Catenuloplanes niger: one gene and its partner. The protein of the gene in region 1 interacts with the protein of each later gene in a pairwise test. Links are inferred from orthologs where the notes say so. Each region holds a gene or a part of one and is shown on either strand. Other genes may lie near its edges.

Region 1 (11,358 bases):
AGGCCACGCACCGCGGCACCGGACACGCCGGACGGCAGCAGCACGGTCGCCGCCGCGTCCACCGCGCGGGACACGGCCGCACCCGCCGCACGCCAGCCCGCCTCGTCCGCGTCGCCGACCCCCACGAAGATCAGTTTCCCGGGGGTACGGGTGGGGCGCGGCAACGTGGCCGTGCCACCCGCCCGGCCGGCCCCCTTCGACTCGGCCAGGAACGCGGTCGCCTCCGCGAGCACGTCGGCCGGGAGCGCGCCGCCGGCCTCGACCAGCTCGGCCTCCGGACCGTCCTCGGCCGGTTCGGCCACCGGCCGCACCGGCAGGACCACCACTGACGTCAGATCCGGCTCGGCGACCAGGCGGACGTTCGGCATGCTCTTCTCACCCTCTTGGCGGTTCGTCGATGGCACAAAGGCCCGCCGGTACGGGACGTCCCGTACCGGCGGGCCTCGAAAACAATCAGCCGGCGGCGGCCTTCAGCGCGTCGCCGAGCGCATTCGCCTCGTCAGGAGTCATCTCGACGACGAGCCGCCCACCACCCTCCAGTGGAACCCGCATGACGATCCCCCGGCCTTCCTTGGTGACCTCCAGCGGACCGTCGCCCGTCCGCGGCTTCATCGCCGCCATGTTGTCTCCCCTCAGACCTACACCAGGGTCAATGGGTTGCCCCACAGCCACTTCCCATCACCGCCGGCACGCACAGCCCGCGCCGGCGACGGCCCGGGGTGTCGAACGAAGCGCTGCCCGCCCCGCGCGACCCCGGCTGCGGGCCGAAACAAGCCTGGTTACCCATATGACCGGCTCAGCCCGCGCTGCCGACCAACGATTTTCCCTGATGAACGCCTCAAGACCCAAACCGAGGCTGCAGAGTTATGACAGTCTCTAGCTTATACGTTTTTCGGCTGTCACAATGTGCGGTCATGCAGGCACGGTCTGCCCTCTTTGACCTCTATGGGGATCACCTTCGCGCCCGGGGCGGACGCGCACCCATCGCCGCCCTGGTCAGACTGCTCGCCCCCCTCGAGATCGCGGCACCCGCCGTGCGGACCGCGGTGTCCCGCATGGTCCGTCAGGGCTGGCTGCACCCGCTCCGGCTCGCGTCCGGCCCCGGATATCTGCTGACCCCGAAGGCCGTGCGCCGCCTGGACGACGCGGCCGCCCGGATCTACCGCATCGGCCGTCCCGCCTGGAACGGGCAGTTCGACTTGATCATCTTACGGCTTCCGCCGCACCGCCGGGACCGGCAACGACTCGCCGGCACCCTCTCCTACCTGGGGTACGGCGCGCTCGACGAGCAGACCTGGGTGGCGCCCCGGCCCGGCGAGGACGTGGACCGGCTGATCACCGAGGCCGGCGTCAGCTACGAGCGGTTCAGCTCCGCGCACACCGGCGGGCCGGCCGGCGCGACCTCGCTGGTCCGGCGGGCCTGGGACCTGGGCGAGATCGGCCGGGCGTACGAGCGGTTCGTCGCCGACCTGACCCCGGTGGTGTCCGGCGTGACCACCCGCAGCGAGGACCTGGAGGCGTACGCGGCCCGGTTCCGGCTGGTCCACGCGTGGCGTCAATTCCTGTTCCGCGACCCGCAACTGCCGCCCGCGCTGCTCCCGGACGGGTGGCCGGGAGCCGCCGCGGCCGCGTTCTTCGACCGACACGCGTCCCGGCTGCGCCCCGCCGCGGACCGGTACGTCGAGCATTGTCTTGCGCAGTCCGGACGCGGCCCGGCTTGACGCCGGCCCGCACGCTTGCTTCATCCCGACAGAAAGGCCCCGGCATCGTGACCGAACCGTTGCTGATCGAACGCTCCGAGGGCGTCCTGACGCTCGTGCTCAACCGTCCCGAGTCGATGAACTCACTGGACGTGGCGTTGAAGGAGGCGCTGCGGGACACGCTCACCGAGATCGAGGCGGACCGGTCCGTCCGCGCCGTCGTGCTCACCGGCGCCGGCCGCGCGTTCTGCGTCGGCCAGGACCTGCGCGAGCACGTAGCGATCCTGGAGGCCGGCTCCGTCGACCCGCTGTCCACGGTGCTCGCCCACTACAACCCGATCGCGCAGCGCCTGGCGAACCTGCCGAAGCCGGTCGTCGCCGCCGTCCGCGGCACGGCCGCCGGTGCCGGCGCGTCCCTGGCGATGCTGGCCGACTTCCGGATCGGCGGCCCCGGCACGTCGTTCCTGATGGCGTTCGCGAACGTCGGCCTGGCCGGCGACACCGGCATCTCCTGGTCGCTGCCCCGGATCGTCGGCCACGCCAAGGCCGTGGAGCTGCTCATGCTGGCCGAACCGGTCCCCGCCCCGGCCGCGCTGGACCTCGGCCTGCTCACCCGGCTCACCGGCTCCGACGACGAGGTGCTGCCCACCGCCCAGGAGCTCGCCGCCCGGCTCGCCGCCGGCCCCACCGTCGCCTACGGCGCGATCAAGCGCGAGCTCTCCGTCGGCACCGCCGGCACGCTCTCCGACGCGCTGGCCGCGGAGGCCCAGGCCCAGGCGATCACCGGTGCCACCACCGACCACCGCAACGCCACCACGTCGTTCGTCAACAAGGAGAAGCCCACCTTCCAGGGCCGCTGACCTCCACCCACCACCGGCACCGCCGCCGCCCGGCCCACCCGCCCGTCGGCGGCGCCTCGCCGCCCCCATCACCCTCACCGCCCCACCGATCGCCACCCGGCCCCCGGCTCGCTCCCTCCGACCGCCGATCCCCCGCTCACCCGCACACTTTGCTCTGCTTACCTAGCTCAACGTTGCTCAGCGCGGTCGCGTATGCCCAGCTGACGCCCTTCTCAGGCCGTCGCTGCCATCTCGGCGCCCATCGCGGGCTGATCAGCGGAGCTCCGACGCACGCCTATCGCCGCAGCGGCACGAACCACCACGAATCCACCGCCCGGGATCCGGTTCTCTCGCGAGGGCCCACCGCACGCGTGCCGTTCGGCCGGCGCTCATACCGGCCTGACGCCGCAACAGACCCGCCGACCCGGCTGTGCCTGCTCAGCAGGCATTAGCGCACGTCACGTGCCGCAATTTTGAGCTAGGTAAGCAGAGCAAAGACCCGCGGAGAGCCGACCCTGCCGGGTGGGTTTGAATCATGCGCGAATCGCGACCGCCCACGTGAGGGCGCCCGAGAGCGCCCGAGCCGGAGGAGCGGAGCGACGACCAAAAACTCAGTCCTCGTCTTCTTCCTCGGGGTCGAGGTTGGTCTCCTCGCCTAGGACGAAGGCCTGCATGGCGAGTTCGTCGCCGGACGGGGAGACGAAGGCGGGGAGTTCGGCGGGGCCGAGTTCGCGGACGTACGACCAGAAGAGGCGGACGGCCTCGGCGCGCGTGGTGGCCTCGATCGGCAGGTCGAGGCTGACCAGCCAGGTGCTGCGCTCGAGCGGGGGGCCGAAGCGCTCGAGCACGGCGGCGAACTCGGCCGGCGTGACGCGGGTGACGGGGCCGTCGAGGTGGAGCGAACCGGCGGGCTGGGGCTGGTCGAAGGCACGGCGGGAGTAGACGACCTGGCGGCGGTCCTCGTCGTTGGTGCGCAGGCCGCCGATGTGGCCGGTCGCGACCGCGCGCGGCGTCGGCTCGTCCGTGACCAGCACGACCTCGTCACCGAGCTCCGGGTGCGCGGACGCCGGGATCTCGGCGAGCACGTCGGCGAGTTCCACGAAGTCGTGGTGGTAGAGCCGCTCCTGCTTCAGCCGCTCGTCCGGAAGCACAATCGCCCACTGCTGCACCATGTGCCCATCTCACCACGGACGCGCGGGGCCGGAGCCAAGACCCCGGACACGCCGGGCGCGCGTCACACGATCCGGACGTGACAGTCTTGGAGGTGATCGTCGACCATGCCGGTGGCCTGCATCAACGCGTACGCCGTGGTGGGGCCGACGAAGCGGAAGCCGCGCTTCTTCAGTGCCTTGGCCATGGCGGTGGACTCGGGGGTGAGCGCGGGAACGGAGGCGTTCGTCGCCGGGCGCGGGCGGGGCGGCGGGGCGAACGACCAGAGCAGCGCGGCCAGGCCTTCCGGCAGGTCCAGCGCGGCCCGCGCGTTCGCCAGTGCGGCTTCGATCTTGAGTCGGTTGCGGACGATGCCGGCGTCGGCCATCAGGCGGGCCTCGTCGTCCGGGCCGAACTCGGCGACGGCCGCGATCGAGAAGCCGGCGAACGCGGCCCGGAACGCCGGACGTTTGCGCAGGATGGTCAGCCAGGACAGGCCGGACTGGAACGCCTCCAGCGTGAGCCGCTCGTAGAGCCCGTCGTCGTCGCGCACCGGACGGCCCCACTCGCGGTCGTGGTAGAGCGCGTAATCGGGCGTGCTGGCGCCCCACGTGCAGCGGGCGAGACCGTCCTCGCCCACGACCAGGTCAGACATGCGGCCCACGATAGGCGCGGGGTACGACAGGCTCCGCTACGGGAGGCGCCCGTTCTCGACCATGGTGGCGAACCTCTTCAGCGCCTGCTTGAGGCTGACCTTGGAGCCGGGCCAGAGGAACGGCCAGGTGACCTTGCCGAGGGCACCGGCGGGGAGGTGGAACCACTCGTGCCAGACGACCTGGGTCCGGTCGTTCTCCATCGGGGTGCAGCGGAGCACGCCGGGGCCGCGCAGGAACTTCCCGCAGTGCACGACGCGCACCTCGTAGGGGGCGTCGACGCGGACCACGCGCATCTCGTCGCGGAGCACGGCCGGGCCGATCGCGGTGACGGCCTCGACCAGGCTGCCCTCGCCGCCGTCGCCCTCGACCACGCGGACCTTGGTGAACGGAATCCATTCGGACTGCTTGGTCCACGCGGTGAACGCGGCGAAGACGGTGGCGGCGGGCGCGTTGACGATCACGGTCGCGGTCACCTCGCCGGCGCCGGGGGTGGCGGCCTCCCGGAGGTTCTCGGCCGGGTCGGGCTGGGTCATGCCTTCACCGTAGAGTCGGTCGCGGCCGGCTCGTCGGTCTTTACGGCAACCGTGGCGCTCTCCGACGTACCGCCGGAATTGTCGTTGTTTTCGGCAACTGGCTCGGTGGTGGCCGGTGCGGCCGGCGCGAGCGCCTCCTCCCGGGCCTTGCGCAGCGCGTCCGCGTCGTCGAGACGGCCGTCCCGGAGCGCGGCGACCTCGGCCTCGAGCACGCCGATCAGCTCCTCCTTGTACCCGATGTCGTAGGCGGCGCGGCGCAGTGCCTGGTCCACCTGGGCCATCCGGTAACCCCGCAGCGCGGTGTCGAAGCGGACGTCGGCGATGTCGGCCTCCAGCAGCGGGCGGCTGCCCGGCAGCGGCACGGCCCGGCCGTCCGGCTCCGCCGGGACCAGTGCGGGGTCGCTGCCGCTGACCAGGACCGTGACGCCGAAGATGATCGCCGCGACGACGAGCGCCGTGACGAGAGTGATGAACAGACCCATAGCGGGGATCGTGACATGGCGGACCGATCATGGCGAGACCGCCACCCCGTGGGTCAGCTCCAGCGGAGGACGTTCTTGCGCCAGGCGTAGAGGATCCCGAGCGCCAGAACGGCCACGAATACTGCCATTTCCACCACAGTGGTGACCCCGAAGCCGGGCCGGTCGAAGACCACCGCCCAGGGAAACAGGAAGACGCTCTCCACGGCGAAGAGCACGTAGAGGTACGCGTAGACGTAGTACCTGATCTGCGCCTGCGCCCAGTCGCCGCCGACCGGGTCGAGCCCGCACTCGTACGGCTCGCGCTTGCCGAACGGGTCGGCCGGCGCGGCCGGGCGGAGCAGCCGGTTCGCCCCGAACGCGGCCACGAAGATCAGCACGCTGGCCAGCAGCAACAGGCCGAGCGTGGCGTACGACCCGAGGTATCCCTCCACGCTCGACGAGCCTAGTCGCCGGCCGGCCGCGGCACACGCCCGTCGGCCGGCTCCGCCACGCTGGGTCGATCTCGCGACAGCCGTAAGTCGCGGAATCGACGTAGGCTCTGGAATGGTGTGTTCTGGCACACAACCCCTGAGGCGATCGAAGGGTGCAGGCATGAGCGAGCTCGGGAGCGAACCATCGGCTCGGCGCCGACCGCGCTGGGGCCGCGGCTCGGATGGGAGTCCGGCATGAGCAAGCAGGTGCGCCGGCTGGATCGGGTGGTCATCCGCTTCGCGGGCGACTCCGGTGACGGCATGCAGCTCACCGGTGACCGGTTCACGTCGGAGACGGCGCAGCTCGGCAACGACATCTCCACGCTCCCCAACTTCCCCGCCGAGATCCGTGCGCCGGCCGGCACGCTGCCCGGCGTCTCCAGCTTCCAGGTGCACTTCGCCGACTACGACATCCTGACGCCGGGCGACGCGCCGGACGTGCTGGTCGCGATGAACCCGGCCGCGCTCAAGGCGAACCTGCCGGAGCTGCCCGCGGGCGCCGTGATCATCGTCAACACGGACGAGTTCAGCAAGCGCAGCCTCGTCAAGGTGGGGTACGCGGCGAATCCGCTGGAGGACGGCTCGCTGTCCCGGTTCGCGGTGCACCCGGTCGCGCTGACCTCGATGACCGTGGCCGCGCTGGCGGACGCCGGAGTGTCGAAGAAGGACGCCGAGCGGGCCAAGAACATGTTCGCGCTCGGGCTGCTGAGCTGGCTGTACTCGCGCCCGTTCGAGTCCACACTGCGGTTCCTGGAACGGAAGTTCGCGGCCCGGCCGGAGCTGGTCGCGGCGAACCAGGCCGCGTTCCGCGCCGGGTGGAACTTCGGCGAGACGACCGAGGCGTTCGCGGTGCGGTACGAGATCGCGCCCGCGCCGATGGCCGCCGGGACGTACCGCAACATCACCGGGAACACCGCGCTCGCGCTCGGCCTGGTGGCCGCCGGGGTGCGCGCGAGGCTGCCGCTCTTCCTCGGCGCCTACCCGATCACGCCGGCGTCGGACATCCTGCACGAGCTGTCCAAGCACAAGCGGCTCGGCGTCACCACCATGCAGGCGGAGGACGAGATCGCGGCGATCGGTGCCGCGCTCGGCGCGTCCTACGGCGGCGCGCTCGGCGTCACCACCACCAGCGGGCCCGGTGTCGCGCTGAAGGGCGAGACGATCTCGCTGGCCGTGGCGCTGGAGCTGCCACTGGTGATCGTGGACGTGCAGCGGGCCGGCCCGTCGACCGGCATGCCGACCAAGACCGAGCAGGCCGACCTGAACATGGCGCTGTTCGGCCGGCACGGCGAGGCACCGGTCGCGGTGATCGCGCCGCAGTCGCCGTCGGACTGCTTCCACGCCGCGATCGAGGCGGCCCGGATCGCGCTCACCTACCGCACGCCGGTGATCCTGCTGTCCGACAACTACGTGGCGAACGGGTCGGAGCCGTGGCTGCTGCCGGACGTGGCGTCGCTGCCGGACCTGACCGTCGAGTTCGCGTCCGCGGCCAACTCACCGGACGGGCGGTTCCTGCCGTACCTGCGGGACCCGGCGACGATGGCGCGGCCGTGGGCGATCCCGGGCACCCCCGGGCTGGAGCACCGGATCGGCGGCTTGGAGAAGGCGGACAAGACCGGCGACATCTCGTACGACCCGGCGAACCACGACCTGATGGTGCGCACCCGGGCGCAGCGCATCGAGACGATCCCGGTGCCGGACGTGACCGTGGACGACCCGGACGGTTCGGCGAGCGTGCTGGTGCTCGGCTGGGGCTCGACGTACGGGCCGATCGGGGCGGCGTGCCGGGCGCTGCGGCAGCGCGGGCTGACCATCGCCCAGGCGCACCTGCGTCACCTGCACCCGATGCCGGCCAACCTGGAACAGATCCTGAAACGGTACGACCGGGTGGTCGTCCCGGAGATGAACCTGGGGCAGCTCGCGCACGTGATCCGGGGCCGGTTCCTGGTGGACGCGCTGCCGTTCAACAAGGTCAGCGGTCTGCCGTTCACGGCGGGCGAGCTGGAGTCCGCGTTGGAGGACGTGGTGAAGAATGGCTGAGCTGCTGAAACTCACCGCGAAGGACTTCAAGTCCGACCAGGAGGTGCGCTGGTGTCCCGGCTGCGGGGACTACGCGATCCTGGCCGCGGTGCAGGGCTTCATGCCGGAGCTGAACATCCCGCGTGAACGGATCGTCTTCATCTCCGGCATCGGGTGCTCGTCGCGTTTCCCGTACTACATGAACACGTACGGCATGCACTCGATCCACGGCCGCGCGCCGGCGATCGCGACCGGGCTGGCCGCCACCCGGCCCGACCTGTCCATCTGGGTGGTCACCGGGGACGGCGACGCGCTGTCGATCGGCGGCAACCACCTGATCCACGCGCTGCGCCGGAACGTCAACCTGAAGATCCTGCTGTTCAACAACCGGATCTACGGGCTGACCAAGGGGCAGTACTCGCCGACCTCCGAGCTCGGCAAGGTCACCAAGTCGACGCCGGTCGGGTCCGCGGACGCGCCGTTCAACCCGCTGTCGCTGGCGCTCGGCGCGGAGGCCGGGTTCGTCGCCCGCACCATCGACTCGGACCGCAAGCACCTGCAGTCGGTGTTGCGCGCCGCGGCCGCGCACCGCGGTTCGGCGTTCGTGGAGATCTACCAGAACTGCAACATCTTCAACGACGGCGCGTTCGAGACCCTCAAGGACGTGGGTACGCGGGACGAGTACCTGATCCGGCTGGAGCACGGGCAGCCGATCACGTTCGGCGACTCGTGCGTGGTGCACCCGCCCGGCGGCTTCGGCCTGTCGGTCCGGCCCACCGCGTCCGTCGACCCGGCAGAAATCGTGGTGCACGACGAGACGGTGACGGATCCGGCGTACGCGTTCGCGCTGTCCCGCCTGCCCGCCCTCGACCTGCGCAACACCCCGATCGGCGTGCTGCGCGCGGTGTCCCGGCCCACCTACGACGAGGTGCTGCAGCAGCAGGTCGCGGACGCCCGCGAGGCCGCGACCGGCACGCCCGAGGAGCAGCTGACCGGCCTGCTGCACGCGGGCGACACCTGGACGATCTGAGGACGGGGCCGCCACGCGCGGCCCCGCCCACCAGGCCACGCCGGCCTCACCCTTGATCCACCGCGCCTTCGGCAGCCACGTGCATCCGCTCCGGCCCGCCGCTGCCGCCCCGGCGCCGCTGCCGGTTGTCGCTGCTGCCGGTTGTCGCTGCCGGACCGGCGCCCCCTAACGGACCGGCGCCGCTGCCGGAACCGGCCACCGTTCCGCGCTCTCGTCAGGCCGGTTCCACTCCTCGTCAGGCCGGACCGCCCCACCGCAGCGGCCGAGCCGAAGATCGACACAGCCTCGTAGTGACCCCCGCACCCGGGTTCCGCCGCGCCACGCTCCACCCGTCGCGAACAACCATCGATCCCGCTTTCCCGCTGCTTTTGCTCTGCTTACCTGTCGGCGACCGACACATCGACGGCGCCGATCCGCCCGGTTTGTGCCAGGTAAGCAGAGCAAAGCCTGCCGGAGTACGGGGTGGAAGCCGGACGAAGCGGCGTGAATGGCGTGATAGGTGCAGATGCCGGACATGGTGCGCCGGGGCACGGTCACGGCGCCCGAGCGCGGTGGGTCAGGGGCGGCGGCCCGGGGGCAGCTCGATCGTCCGGGTGTCGAGGTCGAGCAGGCGGCCGGTGTCGAGGAAACGGCCGCTGTCGGAGCTGAGGTCGGGGTGCTCGACGGCAAGCGCGGCCGCGGCCGCCTCCGGCAGGGAGAGGTCGTTGCCCTCGGCGTAGGCGCGGTCGAACGCGTCGTCGCCGATGACCGCGCGGACGAACTGCTGGTGCTCGGTCCAGTAGTTGGCGAAGATGCCGGGCGTGCTGCGCAGCGACGAGCGCATCGCGGCGGTGGCGCCGAACAGGCGGGCGGCGGTGACCGGGTCGCCGCCCATGGCGCAGCGGACAGCCATCGCGTTGATCGTGTCGCAGGCGCGGCGGTGGAAGCCGTGGCCCATCCGGGAGCGCAGCGCGACGACCAGGTGCTCGTGCGCGGCGACCAGGTCGTTGCGGCCGAGCGCGATCATGCCGAGCAGCATGTCGACGCCGCGCCGGCCGCGCTCGAGCGGACGGCCGGCCTCGACGTTGCGGGCCGCGCCGAGCAGCTCGGCGGCCTCGTCCAGCGCGCCGCGGCGCCAGAGCAGCTCGGCGAGGCTGTAGATGGCGTAGAGCGCGTCGCCGGGCACGCCGTTCGCGGTGGCCCACTCGATGATCTCGCAGACCTGGCGCTCGGCCTCCGCGTACTGTCCCTGGAAGATCAGCGGGCCGCCGCGGGTGGAGAGCACCCGGACGAGCAGGCCGGGGTCGCCGGAGCGGCGGGCGTGCAGCTCGGCGCGCTGGGCGAAGCGCTGCTCCTCGGCGGACTCACCGTCGGCGCCGGCGTGCAGCGAGTGCATGTGGTACGCCAGGGCCAGCTCGGCGTCCGGGATGTGCTCGCCGGTCTCGGCCATCCGCCCGTACATCCGGAACAGCCACAGCCGCCCCTCCCGGGCCAGGCCGCGTTCCCGCCACCACTGGTCCAGGCCCTGCGCGAGGTGCAGGCCGGAGCGGGCGCTGCCGCCGGTGGAGGTCCACCGCAGCGCGGCGCGGACCTCGTCGGCGAGCGGGTCGAGCGCGTACAGCGACAGCGTGATCGGCTGCCCGCCCTGGTCCAGGTGGGCGCGCTGAAGGGCCTGCATGGACCAGTCGACGTGCTGGTCGCGGGCGAAGTGCTCCTCGCCCGCGTCGGCGAGCCGGCGGGCACCGTACGCCTTGATCGGGTCGAGGATCCGGTAGAGCGTGCCGGACGCGTGCGGCTCGACCTGCACCATCGACTTGTCGACCAGCACGGCGAGCGGGTCCAGCGGGTCGTCCTTGAGCACCCACTCGACGGTGGGCAGGTCGACCGGCCCGGCGAAGACGGACAGCCAGCGCAGCAGCCGGGCGGCGCGCGGTCCGAGCGTCCGGTACGACCAGGTGACCGTGGCCTGCATGGTCTGGTTGCGGGAGGCGGCGGACGCGGCGCGGGCGGCCGGGCCGATCGCGACCGTGGCGTCGGTGTCCCCGGAGCCGGCGTCGAGCGCGCCGAGCAGGTCGTCGAGGCGTTCGGCGAGCTGGCTGGCGGAGAGCAGGCGCAGGCGGGCCGCGGCCAGCTCGATCGCGAGCGGCAGCCCGTTGAGCCGGCCGGCGACCCGGGCCAGGTGGGTGACCTCGGCCGGGCTGGGGGCGCGCCCGCCCCGGGCGAGCGAGGTGCGGTCCATCAGCAGCGCGACCGCGTCGGACGGCGCGCCACCGGGGCCGGGCGCGACGGAGAGCGGCGGTATGCGCCAGACGACCTCGCCGGCCACCCGGAACGGCTCGCGGCTGGTGGCCAGGACCTTCGCCCCGGTCCCGCCGGTCAGCAGCGAGGAGATGACCTCGGCGGCCGCGGCGAGTTGCGCGTCGCCGGTGTCGAGTACGAGCAGCATGCGCCGGTTCGCGGCGGATTCGACCAGCGTGTCGAGGATCGGGCGGCCGGGTTCG
Region 2 (11,442 bases), 4.2 Mb from region 1 along the record:
CGCTCCTCCACGGGTCGAGCAGGCGATAACGGTATCAACCCGGCGCTTCGCCGATCGCCGCTCCGCCCACCTGATCACACTCGGCGATTATTCCTTTACTCCTGGACGGCGGGCTTTCTACAGTGCAGCGTCCACAAGTCACGATCCGGGGGTACCGGTGCTCTCACCGTCTCGGCCACGACCTGCCCGGAATCGGTTCCGGTCACGTCCTGGCACAGCGTCACTGATCGTTCTCTCCGTCGCGGCCGGGTCGCTGCCGCTGTTACCGGGCACCGCCGTCGCGGCCCCGGGAACGCCGGCGGGCATCGCCGGACGCAACACCCCACCCACCGCGCCGACCGGTCTGCAGCCCGCCGGGAACGGCTCCACGTGCGGCGCCGTCGGCACGCTGACCGCCACCTTCCAGGCGGTCCCGCACGACCCCGACGGCGGCAGCCAGTCGGTGGAGTGGCAGTGGGCCGAGGTGGACGCCACCGGCACCTACCGGCCGCTGCCCGCACCGGCCGCGACGACCGCGTCCAGCGGCGGCGTCGCGCGTGCCGAGCCCGTCCCGCTGACCGAGGGGACGGCGTACGCGTTCCGGGCCCGCTCCACCGACGCGGCCCCGCGTCCGGCCACCGGACCGTGGTCGGCGTGGTGCGAGTTCCACCCGGACGTGACCCGGCCGGCGCAGCCCACGATCACCATGGTGACCGCGCCGACCGGTCCGGGCACCCCGGTGGAGTACCGGATCACCAGCCCGGACGCGGACGTCACGACGTTCCGGTACGGCTGGTCGCAGACACCGCTGAGCGAGGTCGCCGCGACCACGTCCGGTGCGCTGCGGACCGCCACGGTCCGGCTCAGCGCGCCGACGTACGGCCTGATCAACCTGTACGCCTACGGCGTCGACGCCGCGCGCAACGACGGCGTGCTCGGCAGGAGCGCGGACTTCATCGTCCCCGCACCGCGTGCGGCGATCGCGCACTTCGGCCTGGAGACCTACCCGGGCACGAACGAGAGCGCCGCACTCGCCGACCAGCAGCCGGCGTGGGGCGGTGATACGCCGCTGACCACGACGGGCACGGTCTGGACCGAGCACGCCCGGCTGCGCAACGTACGCACGCTGACGTTCGGCGATCCCACGGCACGGGCCGAGGCGCCCGGCCTGACGCCGGACACCACCGCGTCGTTCTCGGTCGCGGCCTGGGTCCGGCTCGACGACCTCGACGGCACCCAGACGATCGCGGCCACCGACGGCGGCCCCGGCGGGTGGAGCCCGTTCCGGCTCCAGTTCCGCGGCGACGACGACCGCTGGTGCATGACGCTCAACGCCCGCCTCGACGACGGCACCGCGGTCAGCGCCTGCTCCCCCACCGCGCCGGTCGCGGGCCGGTGGACGCACGTGGCGGGGTCGTGGGACGCCACCGAGGGCACCATCCGGATCTGGGTGGACGGCGTGCCGACGGCCGTGCCGTTCACGACCCCGCTGACCACCGGCGCGCCGTTCCTGCTGGGCCGGGCCACGAACGCCGGTGGCGCCGCGGAGCAGCTGCGCGGCGGTCTCGCCGACGCCCGGTTCTTCGACCGGGTGCTCACCGCCGCCGACCTCACCGGCACGGTCGCCTCGGATCCCGGCTCGGGTGGCCTCACCCGGATCGGCCTGCTGCACCCGGTGCAGGTCGCCGACTGGAGCTTCGGACTCGCGGGATGGTGCTACGAGGAGGGCAACTACCAGTCGTGGGACTGGGTCTGCCAGGCGCCGGACTCGTCCCCGTTCAACCGGCGGCTCTCCACGACCACCGGCGCGTCCGTCGCCACCGACCGCGACGGCGGCAACGCGCTCGAACTGAACGGCACCCACTTCACCGACGACCCGTCGGACCCGCACCACGGCGAGTCCACCGTCGAGCGCGCGTACGCCCAGTGGAACACCGCACCGGCGGGGCAGGAGGAGACCTGGGTCCACAGTCCGATCGTCCGCACCGACCAGTCCTTCACCGTCTCCGCGTGGCTGCGACCGGACGCGCTGCCGGCCGGCACGCACCCGGCCGTCTCGATCGCCGGCGACGTCCGCTCCGCCGTGGAGATCGGCATCCGCACGTACACCGTCGACGGTGTCGCCCAGCGCCGGTGGGCGATCGTCTCCGCCGGCTCCGACTCGGCCGCCGCACCGGTCAGTGAGGTCTCCGGCGGCGTCGTCGACGAGGCCGGCCTGGGCTCGACCTGGACGCACGTCACGGCCGCGTTCGACGCTTCGACCGGGACGGCACGCCTGTACGTGAACGGCGACCTGGTCGCCGACGGCCCGTGGCAGGGCCGGTGGCCGGCCAACGGACCGCTGACGCTCGGTGCCGGCCGGGACGGCGGCGCCTGGACCGGGCAGTGGTACGGCGCGCTCGACGACGTCCGCGTCTTCCACGGTGTGGGCACCGACGGCTGGGTGCGCACCCTCGCCACCGGCTGACGCGGTGGCCCGGTCCTCCGGCGGCGCCGTGCGGCGCGCCGGAGGACCGGGTCTGCCGATCGGCGGGACGATCCCTTACCAAAGTCGCATCCGGGCGGGCCGGTGCGGCTCGTACCGTCAACGCCCGTGAACATCCTCGAAGCGATCCTGCTCGGTGCCGTCGAAGGCTTCACCGAGTTCCTGCCCGTGTCGAGTACCGGGCATCTGACGATCCTGGAGAAGCTGCTCGGCTACCGGATCGACGCGCCGGACGTGACCGCGTTCACCGCGATCATCCAGCTCGGCGCGGTGCTGGCCACGGTGATCTATCTGCGGGCGGACATCGCGCGGATCGTACCGGCCTGGTGCCGCGGGCTGTTCGACGCCGCGCACCGAGGTGCCGACTACCGGTTCGGGTGGGCGGTGATCCTCGGGTCGGTGCCGATCGCGATCGTCGGGCCGCTGTTCAAGGACCGGATCGAGACGACGCTGCGCAGCCTGTGGTTCGTCGGCGGTGCGCTGATCGTGTGGAGCGGCGTGCTGTGGTTCGCCGACCGGGCCGCCACCCAGCGCCGGCACGAGACGGACGTGACCTGGAAGGACACCCTGATCATCGGTGCCGCGCAGTGCCTCGCGCTGATCCCGGGCGTGTCCCGGTCCGGCGCCACCATGTCCGCCGGGCTGCTGCGTGACCTGGACCGGGTGACCGTGACCCGGCTGTCGTTCTTCCTGTCGGTCCCGGCGCTGACCGCGGCCGGCATCCTCCAGGGCGTCACCCGGTACGACACGATCGCGGCCGGGATCGGCTGGGTGCCGACGCTGGTCGCCACCGTGGTCAGCTTCGCCGTGGCGTACGCGTCGGTGACCTGGTTGCTGAGGTTCGTCGCCCGGCACACGTACACGGTGTTCATCGTCTACCGGGTCGTGCTCGGCGTGGTCGTCCTCGCGCTGGTCGCGACGAACACGATCCCGGCCGTGTAGCGGGCCGTTCAGCGCCGTTTCAGCATCCGCGCGGGACAATGGCGGACGTGCGTGTGCTGGTCGTCGACGATGAGGTGCGGTTCACCCGGACGCTGCGGGCCGGGCTGGAGGCCGCGGGCTTCGCGGTCGACGTGGCCCACGACGGCGTGGACGGGCTGTGGCTGGCGCGGGAGAACACGTACGACGCGATCGTGCTCGACCTGATGCTGCCGAAACTGAACGGCTACCGGGTGTGCGCCACGCTGCGGGCGGAGCGGAACTGGACGCCGATCCTGATGCTGACCGCGAAGGACGGCGAGTGGGATCAGGTCGAGGGTCTGGACACCGGCGCGGACGACTACCTGACCAAGCCGTTCTCGTTCCCGGTGCTGGTCGCGCGGCTGCGCGCGGTGACCCGGCGCGGGCCCCGGGAACGACCGGTGCTGATCGAGGCCGGTGACGTGCGGCTCGACCCGGCGGCGCGGCGGGTGTGGCGCGGCGACGCGGAGGTGGAGCTGACCGCGCGGGAGTTCGCGCTGCTCAGTCACTTGGCCCGGCACAAGGGGGACGTGGTGTCCAAGCGGGACATCCTGGACACGGTGTGGGGTTTCGACTTCGACGGCGACCCGAACATCGTCGAGGTCTACGTCCGCCACCTCAGGAACAAGATCGACCGGCCCTTCGGCCGGGAGACGATCCAGACGGTACGTGGTGCGGGCTATCGCCTCGGGACCGACGGTGCCTGACGACCGGCCGGACCGGGCTTCGGCGTCGGAGCGGGCTTCGGCGTCGGCGTCGGAGCGGGTTTCGGCGTCGGCATCAGGGCCGTCGGCATCAGGGCAGGCCTCGGCGGCCGGGCGGGCGTCGGGGCGGGCCTCGGCGTCCGTGAAGGTGCGGGCGACCGCCGGTGCGGTGCTGGTGGTGGCGATCGCGCTGATCGCCGGCGCGGTCGCGCTGGTCGTGATGGTCCGGGAATCGCTGCGCGACGGCCTGGAGGCCCAGGCGGAACAGCAGATCGCCACGCTGGCCACGCAGCTCGGCGCGGCGCGACCCGGGACGCCGGGCCCGGATCCGGCACCGGCACCCGACGGGACCGCGCCGCGGACGGCGGATGAGGACGACGACGAGGAGCCCGAGGACCTCGTATGGCAGGTGATCGACGCGAGCGGCGCCGTGGCCGGCGCGTCCCGGTCGCTGCCCCGGGCGCTGCCGGCCGAGGACACCGCCCGGTTCACGCTGCCCGGCGCCGACCATCCGTACCTGGTGCGCACCGATCGGGCCGGCGGGTGGACGATCGCGGTCGGCGTCTCGCTGGAGGACGTCGACAACGGCACCGAAGCGCTGGTCACGCCGCTGCTGACCGGTATTCCACTGCTCCTGCTGGTCTGCGCGGCCGTCACCTGGATCGTGGTCGCGCGGGCGCTCGCGCCGATCGAACGGATCCGCCGCGAGGCCGAGGAGATCACCGGCGACCGCTTGGACCGCCGCGTGCCCGAGCCCGCGTCCCGCGACGAGGTGCATCGGATGGCCCGCACGATGAACCGCATGCTGGCCCGTCTGCAGGCCTCGCGCGAGCGGCAGCAGCGGTTCGTCGCGGACGCCTCGCACGAGCTGCGGTCGCCGCTGACCAGCATCCGGCAGGCCGCGGAGGTGGCGGACGCGCTGCCGGCCGGCTACCTGGCGGAGACCGTGCTGGAGGAGTCGGCCCGGATGTCCCGGCTGGTCGACCAGCTGCTGGTGCTGACCCGGGCCGGGGAGGGGGCGGTCACCCGTACCCACGCGGATGTCGATCTTGATGATCTGCTCCTGGCCGAGGCCGCGCGCGTGCGCCGGGCCGGGCTCACCGTCGACACCACCGGGGTGGCCGCGGGGCGGGTGCGCGCGGACCGGGTCGCGATGGGCCAGGTGGTCCGGAACCTGGCCGACAACGCGGCCCGGCACGCCACCGCGCGCGTCGCGGTCGCGCTGCGCCGGACCGCGGACGGCGTCGAGCTGACGGTCGACGACGACGGCCACGGCATCGCCGCCGACCAGCGCGAACGCGTCTTCGACCGGTTCGTCCGCCTGGACGAGGCGCGGGCCCGCGACGACGGCGGCAGCGGTCTCGGCCTGGCGATCGTCAAAGAGATCATCAACGGGTACGGCGGGAGCGTCACCGCCGCGGAGTCACCGCTGGGCGGCGCCCGGTTCACGGTCCGGCTCCCGTCTTCAGGCTGATTTCAGGAAGGCCGGCGCAGGCTGTGCCCGTAACCTCACCGGAAGGGCACATCACATGAACATCGCCAGGCTCCGCAGCAAGCGCGTGATCGTCTCCACCGTCGCGGTGGTCGCGGCCCTCGGCATCGGTGGCGGCGTGTGGGCCACCGCGGCCGGCGCCGACGTCGGCAGCGGCGAGCGCGACCGGGCCGGCACCGCCGCGGTGCAGGCGGTCGGCGGCGGCACAGTCGTCGACGTCGAGGCCGGCGACGACGACGGCGAGGCCTACGAGGTCGAGATCCGCAAGGACGACGGCACCGAGGTGGACGTCACGCTGGACGAGAACTTCGCGGTCGTCACCCAGGAGCCCGAAGCGGCCGAGACCGAGGACGGCGAGACCGAGGACGGCGAGACCGGCGGCACCGAGGCCGGCGACCGCGCCCTGACCGACGCGGAGCGCACCTCGGCCGAGCAGGCCGCGATCGCCGCGGTCGGCGCCGGCAGCACGATCCTCTCGCTCGAGGCGAGCGACGGCACCGGCGACGACGCCGGCGTCGCCTACGAGGCCGACGTGCGCGACAGCGCCGGCGCCGAGTGGGACGTGGACCTGGACGCGGCCTTCAAGGTCCTCACCAAGACCGAGGACCGGTAGCCGGGCCGGCCGGTGCGGGAGGGTGACCCCCGCACCGGCCGCCGGGCCGGCGAGCGCGCAGTGACCCGCGGACGCGGCCGGACTCTGCGAGAATGCGGGCATGGGCGACTCTGAGGAGAAGATCGGCCGGCGCGCGCTCTTCGGCCGGACCACGCTGCTGGCCGCGGGCGCCGCGGTCACGCTGCTGGGGCTGACCGGCTGCCCCGGCGGCGAGCAGGACGACAGCGACGATGACGACGGCGGCGATGACGACGACTGACGCGACGGTGCGGCCCCCGGCTCCGGCCGGGGGCCGCACCGCGTTCAGCGCGTGACGGTGCCGTTCAGCGCGTGACGGTGCCGTTCAGCGGGTGATGGTGAACTGTGAGCCGGGCTGGATGACGATGTCGCCGTCCGCCGAGTTCGTGATGGTCACGTTCGTCAGCACCGCGTTGCCGCGCGCGCCGCTCATCGCGAGGATGCCCGCGCCGTTGTTCGACCGGTCGATGCGCACGTTCGTGATCGCCACGTTCGGCATGTTCCCGCCGCCGGTCTTGAACTGGATGCCGTCGTAGGTGGAGTCGACGATCTCGGTGTCCCGGATGACCACGCCGGTGATGTCGCGCCCCTGCGGGAAGAGCGTGATCGCGCCGAACTCCTGGTCCTCGTTCCAGAACGCGCCGCCGGTACGGTACAGGCCGTTGTTCGCGATCAGCGTGGTCCCGCCGAACGGCAGCGGGCTGTGGTCGGTGGCCAGCATGATCCCGGGGTAGTTGGCCGTGTCGGACACCAGGTTGCCCTCGATCGAGTTGTTCGCGCCGCCGTAGATCGCGATCCCGTTCGCCCGCCACGGCAACTGCACCGTGTTGTTCAGGAACCGGTTACCGGACGCGATGTCCACGGACTGGTCGCGCACGTACGGGTTGGCCCACACCGCGAGCGAGTCGTCGCCCGTGGTCCGGAACGACGAGTTGACCACGCGCGAGTTCTTCGTACCGTTGCTGAAGTTGATGCCGTCCGCGAACGTGTTCCGGATGCGCATGCCGGAGAACTCGAGGTTGTTGCCCGGGTTCCAGTACGCGGGCGTGTCCGAGTAGTCGCGGCCGACCCAGGCGCCCACGTTGACGTGCTCGATCCACACGTTGCTGATCCGCGTGTCCCGGCCGAACCGTCCGTTGAGGCCGTGCCCGCGGTTGGCCCGGTTCTGCGTGTTGCCGAAGATCGCCAGGTCGGAGATCTGCGTGTTGTCGTCGATGTCGAACCCGACGTTGCCCTCGTGCGGGTGGTTGATGCCGCCGACCGCCTGGTGCGGCTGGGTGTCGGAGTAGAGCACGGTGTGCCACATGCCGGCGCCGCGGATCACCACGTTGCGCAGGCCGCGCTGGTTGTACTGGCCGCGGTTCGGGTCCGGGGAGAGGATCTTGGCTTCCTGACGCCAGCGGCCGGCCGGGATCCAGACGCAGGGGATCACGCCGTTCTCGTCGTCGGTGACCGCGCGCTGGATCGCCGCGGTGTCGTCCAGCCCGTCGTTCGGCACCGCGCCGTAGGTGGTGACCGACGTGCACCCGGCCGGCGCGGACGCGGGCGGCGCGACCTGCTCCAGGTCGATGAGGTCGATGACGTGGAACGCCGCGGTGTCACCGGCGTCGCGCTGCAGCCGGAACCGGGTGCCGGCCGGGTAGGACGTGCCGAGCAGCGCGCTGGTCTCGTCGAAGAGCCGGCGGGCGTCCGCGGACGGCGTGTTCGACAAACTCTCGGTGTCGTCCGTGGTGCCGTAGAGCCAGCTGTTCCGCGACGACAGCGTCAGCTTGCGGTGGAACTGGTCGTTGACGTACAGGCTGATGGTGTGGTCCTGGCCGCCGCCGTTCGGCGCGTCCGGCACGGAGTTGCGGACCACGATCGAGTTCGCCGGGACGGTGGACGTGAACTCGACGAACTGGCCGGTGCCGGTCAGCCGCACCGACTTCCGGCCGGACGACTCGGAACCGAAGTTGGTGTGCCCGAACGTGCGCAGCGGGTCCGCCTCCAGCAGCGTGCCGTTGTGCCGCGCGGCCTCGGCCTCGTACTCCGTGTAGGGCAGCGCGGCGCCGCGGCCGACCGCGATCGGCCGGGACAGCGCGTTGTTCGTCTCGTTCGTCTCCGGGACCGCGCCGGTCGCGTCCGCGGTGGCGGTCACGGTCGCGCCGCCGTTCACCGCGGTCCAGGTGCCGGCGATCGCGACGGTGGCGGTCGCACCGGCCGCGACGGACGGTGTCGCACCGGTCAGCGTGGTGCCGCCGACGGTGACCCGCGTGGTGGACGCGGCCGCCGTGGCGTTGCCGCGGTTCTGCACGGTGACCGAGAACGACACCGCGGCGCCGGCGGCCGGGTTCGCCGGCGTCGTGGTGACGCCGGTGACCTGCAGGTCCGGGCCGACCGGCGCCGGCGTCCAGTCGCCGATCACCTGCAGCTCGCCGATCTGGGCGCCGGGCGCGCCGGTGTTCGCGAAGAACTGCAGCTGGACGTCCGCGGCGCGGCCGGTGACCGGGATGGTGACGGTGTTGCGGTTCGCGGCCGGGTCGAACCGGTGGTCGGTGCGGGCCCGCAGCGGGGTGAACCCGGTGGCGGCCGCGGCCCGGCCGTTGACCTGCAGCTGCTGCGTACGGGCGGCCCAGATCGGGTCCGGGTTCAGCTTGATCACGAGGGCGGTGACGTCGGCGTCCGCGCCGAGCTTGACGGTCAGCGTGGCCGGGAAGCCGTTCGACTCCCAGTAGCTGCCGACGTTGCCGTCGGTGGCGTTCGGCGCGACGAACGAGAAGACCGTCGAGGACGCCTCGACCGGCTTGCCGGGCGCGAGGTCGGCGGCGGCCGCCCGGGCGGGCGTGGGGACGAGGGTGGCTGCGGCGACCGTGACCGCCGCCAGGAGAAGGTGCGTCAGCTTCATGAGCGTCCTGCTTTTCCGGGCGACGCAGCAGAAATTCCGGCCTTTTGCCGACTTCTTGCGGCGCGGGACATTCAATGTTTCAGATATGTCACTACTTCGTCAACGGTGGGTGCGCTGCACCCAGGCTCGCCCGCATGATCCGGCCTACAGTGGGCCGCATGGCTTCCTCACCGCTCGGCGACTTCCTGCGGCGCAGCCGGGACAAGGTCTCCCCCGCCGACGTCGGCATCTCCAGCACCGGCACGCGCCGGGTCGCCGGGCTGCGCCGCGAGGAGGTCGCGATGCTGGCCGGCGTCAGCGTCGACTACTACGTACGCCTGGAGCAGGGCCGCGAGCGCACGCCGTCCGCCCAGATGCTCGACGCGCTCAGCGGCGCGCTGCTGCTCGACGAGGACGCCCGCATGCACCTGTTCCGGCTGGCCGGCCTGGCCCCGCGCGGCGGCGTCGACACCGGCCCGGAGCGCGCCGACCCGGCGCTGCTCGCGCTGATGGACGCCTGGCCGGACAACCCGGCGCTGCTCTACGGCCGCGCCTACGACGTGCTCGCCGCGAACCCGCTGGCCGAGGCGCTGTTCAACGGCTTCCCGTTCTCCCGCAACCTGATGCTGACCGTCTTCCTCGACCCGGCCGCCCGCGCGCTCTACCGCGACTGGCCGACCGTCGCCGCCAACTCCGTCGCCGGCTTCCGGCTCGCCTTCGGGGCCGCCCCGCACCACCCGCGCATCCGCGCCGTGCTGACCACGCTGACCGAGCACAGCCCGGAGTTCCGCACGCTCTGGGCCGACCACCGCGCCCGCGGCAAGTCCCTCGAGGTCAAGTCGTTCCACCACCCCGAGGTCGGCGACGCCACGCTCCGCATGCACACGTTCGACGTCCGCGCCGCCCCCGGCCAGGAACTGGTCGTCTACCACGCCGACCCGGGCACCCCGTCCGCGGACACGCTGCGCCTCCTCGCCTCCGTCGCCGCGACCGCGCCGGCCACCGGCCTCAGCGCAGCGGGTACGGAATGAACGTGCTGCGGTTCTCGTCGAGGTCGAGCAGGCCGTTGATCGGGGCCGCCGCGCGCTGCGGGCAGTTCGACCGCTCGCACGTCTTGCAGCCGGGCCCGATCGGCGTCGCCGCGGCCACGTCGTGCAGGTCCGTCCCGGCCGAGTAGACCAGCCGGCCCGCGTGCCGGATCTCGCAGCCCAGTCCGATCGCGTAGACCTTGCCGGGCTGGCCGTACCCGCCGTGGTGCCGGGTGATCGTCCGGGCGATCCACAGGTAACGCTGCCCGTCCGGCATCGCGGCCACCTGGGTGACCACCCGGCCGGGCGCGCCGAACGCCTCGTAGACGTTCCACAGTGGGCACGTGCCGCCGGTACGGGAGAACGGGAAGCCGGTCGCGGACTGCCGTTTGGACAGGTTGCCGGCCCGGTCGACGCGCACGAACGAGAACGGCACGCCCCGGGCCCGCGGCCGCTGCAGCGTGCTGAGCCGGTGGCAGATGCTCTCCCAGCCCATCCCGAAGTGCTCGGTGAGCAGCTCGATGTCGTACCGGCGCTGCTCGGCCGCCTCCAGGAACCGCCCGTACGGCAGGATCAGCGCGGCCGCGAAGTAGTTGGCCAGCCCGACCCGGGTGAGGATCTGCGTCTGCACGTCGTCGAAGCGTTCCTCCTCGACGATCTCGTCGATCACGTCGGCGTACTCCAGCAGCGCCAGCTGCGCCGCCATCCGCATCGCCTCCTGCCCGGCCCGCAGCGACGTGGAGAGGTGCAGCGTGCGCGTCTGCGGCCGGTAGCGGTGCAGGTCACCGCCGAGCGCGGCGGCGTCGTCGTGCGCGATGCCGATGCCGTGCCGCTCCGCCAGGTGCGTGCGCAGCCGGGCCCGGACCTCGCCGCGGCGCAGCCCCATCGCGCCGGCCAGCCGCTCGGCCGCCTCGTCCAGGTCCGGCACGTAGTTCTGCCGCCGGTAGAAGAACTCGGTCACCTGGTCGTGCGGGGTACGGCCGAGCTGCTCCCGGTCGCCGACCAGTTCGGTGAGCTGGTCGGCGACCTGCCGGTACCGCCGGTGCAGGTCGATGACGGCCTCGGCGACGTCCGGCAGCCGGCCGGCGAACTCGGTCAGCGCCGCGACGCCACCGGCGCCGTCCAGTGCCTCGCGCAGCGCGGCGGCCAGCTGCGGCGTGGCGTGCGGGGAGAACACGCCGGGGTCGACGCCGAACAGCTCCGTCGCGCGGATCAGCACCGGCGCGGTCAGCGGCCGCACGTCGTGCTCGATCTGGTTGAGGTAGCTGGGCGAGATGCCGAGGTGCCGGGCCAGCTCGGT

What was found.
Region 2: the proteins of J2S44_RS21775 (region 1) and J2S44_RS03100 interact in binary tests that used the Escherichia coli proteins (3 or more experiments, as listed by UniProt). The link is inferred for Catenuloplanes niger from one-to-one orthologs.

Annotation. Positions count from the first base shown.
Region 1 is NZ_JAVDYC010000001.1:4,899,247-4,910,604, reverse strand. What follows is about bases 1-2,817. They hold J2S44_RS21775 (PaaX family transcriptional regulator), read left to right. Parts: upstream 1-914; coding sequence 915-1,721; downstream 1,722-2,817. Other genes in these bases: J2S44_RS21770 (enoyl-CoA hydratase-related protein), read left to right, coding at 1,769-2,560; J2S44_RS21780 (DUF3117 domain-containing protein), read right to left, coding at 454-621; J2S44_RS21785 (leucyl aminopeptidase family protein), read right to left, coding at 1-368. Outside these bases: J2S44_RS21765 (hypothetical protein), read right to left, coding at 3,151-3,711; J2S44_RS21760 (DNA-3-methyladenine glycosylase I), read right to left, coding at 3,774-4,343; J2S44_RS21755 (SRPBCC family protein), read right to left, coding at 4,380-4,877; J2S44_RS21750 (DivIVA domain-containing protein), read right to left, coding at 4,874-5,359; ndhC (NADH-quinone oxidoreductase subunit A), read right to left, coding at 5,413-5,790; J2S44_RS21740 (2-oxoacid:acceptor oxidoreductase subunit alpha), read left to right, coding at 6,025-7,869; J2S44_RS21735 (2-oxoacid:ferredoxin oxidoreductase subunit beta), read left to right, coding at 7,862-8,878; J2S44_RS21730 (ATP-binding protein), read right to left, coding at 9,435-11,358. UniProt on the Escherichia coli protein: Negative regulator of the paaZ and paaABCDEFGHIJK catabolic operons. Binds the consensus sequence 5'-WWTRTGATTCGYGWT-3'. Binding of PaaX is specifically inhibited by phenylacetyl-coenzyme A (PA-CoA).
Region 2 is NZ_JAVDYC010000001.1:698,911-710,352, forward strand. What follows is about bases 3,536-6,436. They hold J2S44_RS03100 (sensor histidine kinase), read left to right. Parts: upstream 3,536-4,270; coding sequence 4,271-5,602; downstream 5,603-6,436. Other genes in these bases: J2S44_RS03095 (response regulator transcription factor), read left to right, coding at 3,536-4,131; J2S44_RS03105 (PepSY domain-containing protein), read left to right, coding at 5,658-6,233; J2S44_RS03110 (hypothetical protein), read left to right, coding at 6,334-6,436. Outside these bases: J2S44_RS03085 (LamG-like jellyroll fold domain-containing protein), read left to right, coding at 158-2,446; J2S44_RS03090 (undecaprenyl-diphosphate phosphatase), read left to right, coding at 2,573-3,406; more of J2S44_RS03095, read left to right, coding at 3,454-3,535; more of J2S44_RS03110, read left to right, coding at 6,437-6,492; J2S44_RS03115 (CARDB domain-containing protein), read right to left, coding at 6,577-9,135; J2S44_RS03120 (helix-turn-helix domain-containing protein), read left to right, coding at 9,294-10,145; J2S44_RS03125 (short-chain fatty acyl-CoA regulator family protein), read right to left, coding at 10,123-11,442. UniProt on the Escherichia coli protein: Histidine kinase member of the two-component regulatory system CpxA/CpxR which responds to envelope stress response by activating expression of downstream genes including cpxP, degP, dsbA and ppiA.